DNA from 2 places in the Variovorax sp. V116 genome. Region 2 is predicted to be linked to the other one. Evidence: predicted binding sites of a transcription regulator. Region 2 holds the regulator's gene; the other holds the start of a gene.
What was found. The regulator sigma-54, encoded in region 2, starts transcription at its own class of promoters, with help from an activator protein. The targets are predictions, from matches to a motif close to TGGCANGNAANCTGCTTT.
Positions count from the first base shown of each region.

Region 1 (5,309 bases), on a different replicon from region 2:
GGGGCTCTTGCCCATCAGCTTGTCGTAGTCCGAAAGCTCGGCCGGCGCGCTGCCGCCGCCGGTGGAGGCGAGTGCCTGCCAGACGGCCAGCAAGAGCAGGCCGATCGCCAAGGTGGCCAGCCAGGAGCGTGAGGTCGAGATCGCGCCCTGCATGGTCAGGCCCTGCCCAGCGATTTCAGATATTCGGCGGGATGCTCGGAGTCGAAGCTCTTGCCCAAGATGGTTTCCTTGCGGAACCCGACCTCCGGTGCCCTGCCGCCGCGCTCCTCGATGAGGCGCTTTGCATCGGTGGCCAGCATGACCTGGCGAGCAAGCCCCTTGTAGTCCAGGTCCTCCTTGATCATGTTCCATCGGCGCATCTGGGTCAGGAGCCAGACCGCGCTCGAGTAGTGAGGAAAGGGCTGAAAGTCGATGCGACGCGGCAGCGTCTTCACGTTGCCAAGGCCGTCGGCATACCTACCGGTGAGAACCTGGTCCACGACCGTTTCGGGTTGATTGAGATACTGCGGCTGGGCAAGGATCTTGGCCATCCCCGCGCGATTGGCAGGCTCGGACACATGCAGGCTCGCCGCGATGATCGCGCGGTAGGCGGCCATGAAGCTGTTCGGATGGGCCTTGATCCAGGCCTCGGTTGCCGTCACCGAGCAACAAGGATGTTCCGGCCAGATCTCGCTCGAGACCAGGTGAATGAAACCCGCCCCTTCGTACACGGCACGCTGGCCGCCTGGCTCGCCGCCGAAGAAACCGTCGATGTTGCCCACGCGCAGGTTGGAGACGTACTCGGACGGAGGAACGACGCGGTAGGACACGTCGCGGTCCGCGTCCAGCCCTGCCGATGCGAGATAGTGCCGCAGCTGGAGCATCTGATGGGACTGCTCGAACGGCACGGCGAACCTGAAGCCCTTCCAGTTCTTCGGGTCACGGTTGTCCTTGTGCTTCATCGCAAGGACCAGCGAGTTGCCGTTCTGGTTGAGCACCGTCATCACACGGGTGGGAATGGGAGCGCCGCCGATGCCGGCGGACATGGCCAGCGCAACGGGCATCACCTGCTGGGAGATGTCCAGTTCGCCGTTGACCATCTTGTCGCGGATCAGTGCGATTCCGGCGACTTTCTGCAGGCTCAGTTCCAGCCCCTCGCGCGGGAAGAGTCCGAGTTGCTCCGCATAGATCAGCGGCGTTGCGCAGGTGATGGGCAGGAAGCCGACAGCGAGCCGCTTTTTCTCCGGCACGCCCTTGCTGCTGCGCTCCTGCGCGACGGCGGCAAGCTGGGTCAGGGGCGTGAGTGCCGTGAGTGCGGCCAGCGCCCCTGCCCTCCCCAGCGTCTTGACGAATGCCCGCCGCAGGCCGCGCTCGGGAAAGAGGCCGTGCAGCATGCCCTGGGCCATGGCGCCGGCCAGCGCGTCGCCGGCATTCGCAGGCGGATTCTCCGCAAGGCACTCCTCATCGTCACCGTGGGTACTGCCGCATGCACAGAGGCCGATGCGGGAAAGGCGAACATACTCGTGCGATGGGTCCATGGGCCCTCCAGGCTGGGTTGAACGGATCAGGTCCGCGACATGGCAATGGTGAGCATGTTCCGTGCAAATAGCCGCCGGGAAATTCACAACCTGCTGTGCACATATCCTGCATGGCCCCGTGGAGCCCGCAAAAACGCACCTCTTGTTGCGTTTTTCGAGCATCTGTGCGGCTGTACCGGCAACTATCCTGTGGGCCTCAGCAACGCACAGCGAGTACCTGACATGAGTTCATTGCCCCGGGTGAAGGTTGCCGCCGCCCACGCAGCGCCGGTGCTGCTCGACAAGACCGCCACGACCGAAAAGGCCGTGTCCATCATCAAGGAGGCCGCCCTTCATGGCGCGCAGGTGATCGCGTTCCCGGAGACGTATATCCCGGCGTTCCCGGTGTGGGCAGCCCTGTGGGCGCCCATCTACAACCACGATCTGTTCGAGGCCATGGTCGAGAACAGCGTCTACGTGCCGGGGCCCGAGGTGGCCTTGATTGCCGCAGCCGCCAAGCGCTTTGGCGTGTGCGTGTCGATGGGCATCAGTGAACGCAGCACCGTGAGCGCCGGCTGCATCTGGAACTCGAACATCCTGATCGGCGAGTCGGGCGAGTTGCTCAACCATCATCGCAAGTTGGTGCCGACCTTCTACGAGAAGCTGGTCTGGGCGGCAGGCGACGGACAGGGACTTCGCGTCGCCGAGACCCGCTTCGGACGCATCGGCGGCTTGATCTGCGGCGAGAACACCAACCCGCTCGCGCGCTTTTCGCTCATGGCGCAGGCAGAGCAGATTCATATCTCCAGCTGGCCGCCGATGTGGCCCACGCGGAAGCCCTCGGGCGGCGGAAACTTCGACAACGTGGCGGCGAACCGCATCCGGGCGTCCGCCCACTCGTTCGAAGCCAAGGCGTTCGGGATCATCTGCGCGAGCTTCATGGACAAGGCAATGCGTGACTTCCTGGTGGATCGCGATCCGGGCGTGGCAGAGGTGGTCGACGGCACGCCGCGTGCCGCATCGATGTTCGTGGACCCCACCGGCACGCAGATCGGCGACACGCTCCAGAACGAAGAAGGGATCGCCTACGCCGAGTTCGACCTGAACAAGTGCATCGAGCCGAAGCAGTTCCATGACGTGGTGGGCTACTACAACCGATTCGACGTCTTCTCTCTGGGTGTCGAACGCCGCCGCCATGAGCCGGTCGCGTGGTCAGGACCGTCAGATCCGCAGTTTCCGCGGCTGCTCGACGATGAGATAACTGCCGGGGTCCTGGATGAATAGCCTCGATTTCCTGCCACCGCTGCCTGAAGGCGCGGAGCGATCAGTCATCATTGGCCGGTCTCCCGGATTCCATCTGAAGCCGCCACCCGCCCCTGCGGCGCTGCGCGACTTCATCACCTCCGATGCGCAGCTCTTCGAGACCATCCACATGGGCTCCGTCGAAGTCGACGTCAACCGCTGGCGGCTGCAGGTGGACGGGCTCGTCCGCAGGCCCTTCTCGATCGGGCTGGACGATCTCAGGCGGCTGCCTTCCGTCTCCGTCACCGCCTTTCACGAGTGCTTTGGCAGCCCGCTGGTACCGGCCGATGGCAACCTCTGGCGCGTAGGCAACGTCCGCTGGACCGGTGTGCCGCTGGCCGTGCTGCTCAAGCACGCGCAGCTCGATACGGGTGCCACCCATGTCTGGTCAGACGGCCTGGACAGCGGCGAGTTCGGCGGCCGAAGCATGAATCGGTATCGCAAGGATCTGCCGATCTCGAAAGCGCTTTCTCGCGAAGTGCTCGTGGCATACGAGATGAATGGCGCACCGCTGACCCGCGAGCGGGGCGGCCCGGTTCGCCTGGTGGTGCCAGGCTGGTTCGGCACCAACATGACGAAGTGGCTCTGCCGGCTGTCGGTCCAAGGCCAGCGTGCGGACTCCCCCTTCACGACCCTTTGGTACAACCGCGACAGCGAGCACGAAGGCAAAGTCGATCGAGAACCGGTGTGGGCTGTCGAGCCTAATTCGATGATCACCCATCCGGCACCCGGCGACACCGTCTCCACAGATGCGGTGGAAGTCAAGGGCTGGGCCTGGAGCAACAACGGCATCGGTGGCGTGGCGCTCAGCGCTGATGATGGGGAAACTTGGCACGAGGCCGAGGTCCGGCCGCGCCGGGAATTCGAATGGCAGCAGTTCGCGGCGACGCTTGCGCTGCCGCGAACCGCCGGCCCGGTGAGCATCATCGCGAGAGCGCGGGACGCCGATGGATCGATGCAGCCATTAAGCGGAACACGAAGCGCGGCCCATTCGGTCCAGATTGAAAGGCTTCTACCGGACGCTAAAACAGCGGACGCTGGAACCTAAGCCTCAATTCGGTATTTGCGCGACGCAGCTACGTTGGCCCCGTCGTCTCCAAGATCCCACCAAATTCCGGCCATCACAGCCAAGGCCTCACGCGCCACCGAGCCCAACAGGTGTTCGTTCGGCGCATGCTGCGAGCACGCAGCATACGAATGGGGAACCCATACCGTAGGTAGGTCAAGAGTTTCAGCAAAGATAGCATTGGGAACGGTGCCGCCAATATTCGGCAGCAGTGCAGGCTTCTTCCCCGTGGTCGCTTCGATGGAGCGAAGTGTCCATTCGACCCAGGGATCATTCAGATCCAGGCGAGTTGCGGTTCCGGCGGGCTGCACTGTTACCTTCACGGACGAGATCCCATTGGCGGCAAGGTGCTCTTCGATGTGCCGGTGCGCGTTTTCCCAGTCGGTGCCGACGACGTACCTCAATTGGCAGTGCGCCCGTGCCGTTGGTGGGATCGCACCGACGGGTGCGTCAGGGTTGCCCGCCTTGAACGCGATCACCTCCAACGCGTTCCATGCCCAGACCCTTTCGGCGGGGGTCATCCCAGGCTCGCCCCAAGATGGGTCTACCGCGGGGGCGTGCTCGTCTCCTCCGAGCACGAGATCCGAAATCGCGGCGCGCACATCGGGAGAGACGGGAGGAGGAAGTAGCCCTTTCACAAGAATGCGGCCATCCTTGTCGATGAGCGTCGCAATCGCATGCGCCAGAACGACGGCGGGGTTGCGTAGCGCGCCTCCCCAGTTGCCGGAGTGATGTGCGCCGTCCCGAAGATTGACCTCGAGCTGGAAGTTGAGCTCGCCGCGCGAACCGAGAAAAACGGTCGGCCTGTCCGCGGCAACGCGGGGCCCGTCGGACGCCAGGAAAAGATCCCCCGCCAGAAAGTCCTTCTCGGCTGCGCAAAGGGCACCAAGCCCGGGCGAGTCGATCTCCTCGCCGGTTTCGAAAATCAGCTTGATGTTGAAGCCCACTTCTCCCTCGCGTGCCGCGATCACCGATTCAAGTGCAGCGATGTTGATCGAATGCTGCCCCTTGTTGTCGGCGGTGCCGCGTCCATACCAGCGATCTCCTTCGACGACCACCTTCCAAGGCTCAAGACCTTTTCGCCATTGGTCGTCGTAGCCACGGACAACGTCTCCGTGCGCGTAAGTGACGACTGTCGGGAGGCTCTCCCCTTCGATCCGTTCTGCCAGAAGAACCGGAGCGTCGACGCCCGCCGGGTTGGCGACGATCCGGGATGTGAAGCCAAGGCGACCCAGGGTCGGGGCAATCTCATCCCGCAAATACGCGTGAAGTTGCGAGGCGCTGCTTTCGACCTGGCTTTCGGTGCGGTACGAGACACGGCGATTCAAGTCGGCGAGGAATCGGCCCGAGTCGAACGTTTCCAGCGCCGCTGAAATCGCCGATTCTCGAGTGGAGTGGTTGGGATGATGCATTTCAGGTCGGCCCCTATTCGATCGGATAGACCA
Region 1 is NZ_AP028662.1:633,765-639,073, reverse strand. Features, by position in the region: gene ntrB (nitrate ABC transporter permease) at 1-153, opposite strand, end outside; gene ACAM58_RS28985 (CmpA/NrtA family ABC transporter substrate-binding protein) at 156-1,517, opposite strand; gene ACAM58_RS28980 (carbon-nitrogen hydrolase family protein) at 1,740-2,780, shown strand; gene ACAM58_RS28975 (molybdopterin-dependent oxidoreductase) at 2,773-3,846, shown strand; gene ACAM58_RS28970 (M20 family metallopeptidase) at 3,843-5,276, opposite strand; gene ACAM58_RS28965 (ABC transporter ATP-binding protein) at 5,290-5,309, opposite strand, start outside.
Region 1: the regulator sigma-54 is predicted to act here: its motif matches at 1,567-1,584, upstream of ACAM58_RS28985 (CmpA/NrtA family ABC transporter substrate-binding protein).

Region 2 (5,309 bases):
CGCCCAGCAACAACAGCGCGGCGGCGGGTGCCGATCCGTTCATGTACTTCGTGCAGGCGGGCGCCTTCCGCACCACCGACGATGCCGAGGCCCAGCGCGCCAAGCTGTCGCTGATGGGTGTCGAGGCCCGGGTCACCGAGCGCGAGCAGGCCGGCCGCACGGTCTACCGGGTGCGCGCGGGCCCGTTCAACAAGAAGGACGAGGCCGATCGCCTGAAGGAGCGGCTCGACAGCGGCGGCCTCGAATCGGCGCTCGTGCGCGTGCAGCGCTGAGCCTGCCGGCAGGCGCCGCGGATATTCTTTAAGCTTCGCCGCGCGGCATGGGCCGCCGCCAGGATCGTCCTGGGCATGCCGCACGCGGGAACTCCGCGCGGCGCGCCGGCTCAGTACTGCCGTACCCAACAGGAGAACTCTTTCAATGAAACGTCGTGACTTTTCGCTGGCCGCCACCTCGCTGGGCCTGCTTTCGCTGGCTGGCAACACCGCGCACGCCCAGGCGCGCGCGCCCAAGGCCGGCACCGAGTACCTGGTGCTCGACAAGCGCGTGCCGGTCGACGCGCCGGCGGGCAAGGTCGAGGTGATCGAGTTCTTCTCGTACAACTGCCCGCACTGCAACGACTTCGAGCCGCAGCTGGAAGCCTGGCTCAAGACGGTGCCCAAGGAAGTGGCGTTCCGCCGCGTGCCCGTGCCCTTCGTGGGCAACGACGTCGAGGCCAAGCAGCGCCTGTACTACGCGCTCGAAGCCATGGGCAAGGTCGACGAATTCCAGCCCAAGGTCTTCGACGCCATCCACAAGCAGCGCCAGAACGTGAACGGCGACGCCAACATCATTGCCTGGGCCGGGGCCAACGGCCTGGACGGCGCCAAGTTCAAGGAAGTCTTCACCTCCTTCGGCGTGGCCAGCAAGGCCAAGCGCGCCGCGCAGCTGACCGACGCCTACAAGGTGGCCGGCGTGCCGGCGCTGGCCGTGAACGGGCGCTGGTACGTGGACGGCGAACTGGCCGGCAACATGACCAAGGCGCTGCAGGTCACCAACTACCTGATCGGCGAAGCGAAAAAGGGCTAACCCCCAGGCTGCGCGGCACTTCGTGTCCGCTGCGCCCACCCCTTGCAGGGGCGGCACCTGCGGCCCGGCGAAGCCGGTTCCGCGGTGTCTCCCGATGGGGACACCGGCCCGCTTCGGCGGGCCTTTTTCATCGGCGTTGGTGGCTGGTGCTGATCCGCCGCATACAATGGTTCAGAGCAAGTTTCGTGCCTCTATGACATTGCCCTCCTATCCCCACACCACCCCCTTCGTTCGCCGAATCCGCCGCCTGGCCGCCGGCGCGCTGCTGCTGGCCGGCCTGGCCTCGGGCGCGCTGGCCGAGACCGCCGACCGCAGCAAGCCGATGAACATCGAATCCGATGCGATGCGCTACGACGACCTCAAGCAGACGAGCGTGTTCACGGGCAACGTGCTGGTCACCAAGGGCACGATCATCATCCGCGGCGCGCGCATCGACGTGCGCCAGGACGCCGAGGGCTACCAGTACGGCGTGGTCACGGCGGCGCCCGGCAAAAGGGCCTACTACAAGCAGAAGCGCAATGCGCCCGACGAGTGGATCGAGGGCGAATCCGAGGTCATCGAATACGACAGCCGCGCCGACAACGTCAAGTTCATCCGCAATGCCGTCATGCGCCGGCTGATCGGCGCCACGCCCAACGACGAGAGCACCGGCGCGCTCATCGTCTACGACCAGAGCAACGACACCTACACGGTCAACGGTTCCACCGTGCCGCCCAACACGGGCGTGAACGCACCCCCAGGCGGACGCGTGCGGACCATCCTCACGCCCAAGAGCGCCACCGCGCCGGCGCCCGGGGCCTCGGCGCCCGCCGGCGGACGGGCCGCGCCGGCGGCGGCCGCGCCCCAGCCGGCACCCGGTGCCGGCCTGCGCTCGAGCACCACGCTGGGCGGCGACGGGGAAAGGCGCAAGTGATCGAAGCCGCTGGAACCCAGAACGCCGACGGCACGCCGGGCAGCCGCCTGGTGGTGCGCGGCCTGCAGAAGAGCTACGGCAGCCGCAAGGTCGTGCGGGATGTCTCGCTCGACGTGCAAAAGGGCGAAGTCGTCGGGCTGCTCGGCCCCAACGGCGCCGGCAAGACCACTTCGTTCTACATGATCGTGGGGCTGGTGCGGGCCGATGCGGGCGAGATCACCATCGACGGCGAGCCCATCGCCCACATGCCGATCCACCGGCGCGCGCGCATGGGCCTGAGCTACCTGCCGCAGGAAGCCTCCATCTTCCGCAAGCTCACGGTCGAGGAAAACGTGCGCGCCGTGCTCGAGCTCCAGCGCGAGCCCGACGCCAGCGGCAAGCCCGCGCCACTGACCAAGCAGCGCATCGAGGAGCGCCTCTCCGGCCTGCTGGCCGACCTGCGGGTGGACCATCTTCGCGATTCGCCCGCGCTCGCGCTCTCGGGCGGCGAACGGCGCCGGGTCGAGATCGCCCGCGCGCTGGCCACGCAGCCGCGCTTCATCCTGCTGGACGAGCCCTTTGCCGGCATCGACCCGATCGCGGTGATCGAGATCCAGCGGATCATCAGCTTCCTGAAGGAGCGCGGCATCGGCGTGCTCATCACCGACCACAACGTGCGTGAGACGCTGGGCATCTGCGATCACGCGTTCATCATCAGCGACGGGCATGTGCTGGCACAAGGCACACCCTCGGAGATCGTCGACAACGCCGAAGTACGCAGGGTGTACCTCGGCGAGCACTTCCGGATGTAAGGGAGGAGTCGGTCTCCATGAAGCAAGGGCTGTCCCTTCGCGTTTCGCAGCACCTGGCGCTCACGCCCCAGCTGCAGCAGTCGATCCGGCTGCTGCAGCTGTCCACGCTCGAACTGAGCCAGGAAGTGGAGCAGATGCTGGACGAGAACCCGTTCCTCGAACGCACCGCGGAAGAAGCCGCGCGCGAGGAATTCGGGCTCGACGCCATCGACACGCCGGTGCCGCGCGACGAGGCCGGTGAAGCCGCCGAGGGCGAATTCAGCTCGGCCCCGGCCAGCAGCACGACCAGCACTTCGAGCGAAACCGCCTCCACGGCCGAGTCCGAGGTTCCTGCCGCCGACGCCACCGAGCGCGAGCCCGACTGGGAAGGCGACGGCACCGTCGACATGGCGCCGGACGACAGCGAATGGGGCAGCGATGCCCCCGCGCGCCAGAACAACCTGGGCGACGACGAGCGTGCCGACGCCACTGAGCTCGCGCGCAGCCAGGAGTCGCTGCAGTCCTTCCTGCACCGGCAGGCGCTGAGCCTGCGGCTGAACGAGAACGACAGCGCCGCGCTGCGCTTCCTGATCGAATCGCTCAACGACGACGGCTACCTGGAGGATTCGCTGCCGGCGCTGGCCTCGGGCCTCGCGGGCGACGACAACGACCAGTTCGACGAGCTGGTGCACCACTTCCAGGTGGCGCTCGGCCTGCTGCAGAGCCTGGAGCCGGCCGGCGTCGGCGCGCGCGACCTGGGCGAATGCCTTTGCATCCAGCTGCGCGCGCTCGCCAGCGAAAGCGAGACCGAGGAACAGGCGCTGGTGCGCAAGACCGCCATCGCGATCTGCAAGCAGCCGATGGAGCTGCTCGCGCGGCGCGACTTCAAGCGCCTGGCCACGCTCACGCGCACCAACGAAGAGCTGGTGCGCTCGGCGCTGCAGGTCATCTCGCGCCTGGAGCCCAAGCCGGGCCGCCGTTTTGTCGATGTCGAGCGCAACATCGTGATTCCCGACGTGATCGTCACCAAGATCGGCCGCGGCACCAATGCCAAGTTCCGCGTCATGCTCAACCCCGAGGTGATGCCGCGGCTGCGCGTGCACGACATCTATGCCGGCGCGCTCAAGTCGCACAAGGGCGAGGGCAGCCAGGCGCTGTCGCAGCGGCTGCAGGAGGCACGCTGGTTCATCAAGAACATCCAGCAGCGCTTCGACACCATCCTGCGCGTGAGCAACGCCATCGTCGAGCGGCAGAAGAGCTTCTTCGTGCACGGCGAGCTCGCGATGCGACCACTGGTGCTGCGCGAGATTGCCGACGAACTCGGCCTGCACGAATCGACCATCTCGCGCGTGACCACGGCCAAGTACATGTCCACGCCTTTCGGCACGGTCGAGCTCAAGTACTTCTTCGGCTCGGCGCTCGGCACCGAGACCGGCGGCAATGCATCGAGCACCGCGGTGCGCGCGCTGATCAAGCAGTTCGTGAGCTCCGAGAGCATCAAGAAGCCGCTGTCCGACAGCCAGATCTCCGAGATGCTCAAGGAGCAGGGCATCGAGTGCGCGCGCCGCACCGTGGCCAAGTACCGCGAGGCCCTGCGCATCGCGCCCGCCAACCTCCGCAAGGCGCTGTAGAAAGCCGCCGATGGCCCGTCGCCTGCTGTCGCGCTGTGGGCAATGGGTCTTCGCCATGGCGGCGGTGCTGCTGTTCGCCGGCTGCGCCACCCTGCCCGACGAGGCGCCGCGCCCGGCCACCCGGGCCATGGCCGCCTCGGCCGACACCGCGCTCGGCAAGATCGCGCAGGCCTCGCAGCCCGACCCCGACCTGAGCGGCTTCCGCCTGATGCCGGGCGGCGACTTTGCCTTCGACACCCGCATCCAGCTCGCGCGGCGCGCCCAGCGCACGCTCGACGTGCAGTACTACCAGATCGAGAACGACGAGACCGGCCGCTACCTGCTGCGCACGCTGCGCGACGCGGCCCGGCGCGGCGTGCGCGTGCGGCTCCTGATGGACGATCTCTACACTTCGGGCGAGGACGAGCTGCTGCTCGGCCTGGCCGCCACGCCGAATGTCGAGCTGCGCCTGTTCAATCCCTTTCCGGCCGGGCGCGGCAGCCTGCTCAGGCGCTTCACCGCCTCGCTGTTCGACTTCAGCCGCGTCAACCGGCGCATGCACAACAAGCTCTTCATCGCCGATGGCGCGATGGCGGTGGCGGGCGGGCGCAACATCGGCAACCAGTATTTCAGGCGCACGGCGGGCGAGAATTTTCTCGATCTCGACACCTTCGTCGCCGGCGCGCTGATTCCGCGCCTGGGCGCGCTGTTCGACCAGTACTGGAACAGCGTCTATGTGCGGCCGGTCCGGTCGGTGGTGGCCAGCACACTGACACGTGACGAGCTGCAGAAGCGCTTCGACACCGCCACCGGCCCGGACACCACGCCGCCGCCGCCCCGGCCCGCGCCCAACGACCTGCTCGGCTACAGCCCGATCGCCGAAGACCTGGATGCCGGCAAGCTCGACCTGATCTGGACGCTGGCCGAGGCGTATGCCGATTCGCCCGAGCG
Region 2 is NZ_AP028661.1:635,568-640,876, forward strand. Features, by position in the region: gene ACAM58_RS02945 (SPOR domain-containing protein) at 1-272, shown strand, start outside; gene ACAM58_RS02950 (thiol:disulfide interchange protein DsbA/DsbL) at 418-1,065, shown strand; gene lptA (lipopolysaccharide transport periplasmic protein LptA) at 1,259-1,978, shown strand; gene lptB (LPS export ABC transporter ATP-binding protein) at 1,975-2,769, shown strand; gene ACAM58_RS02965 (RNA polymerase factor sigma-54) at 2,787-4,379, shown strand; gene ACAM58_RS02970 (phospholipase D family protein) at 4,390-5,309, shown strand, end outside.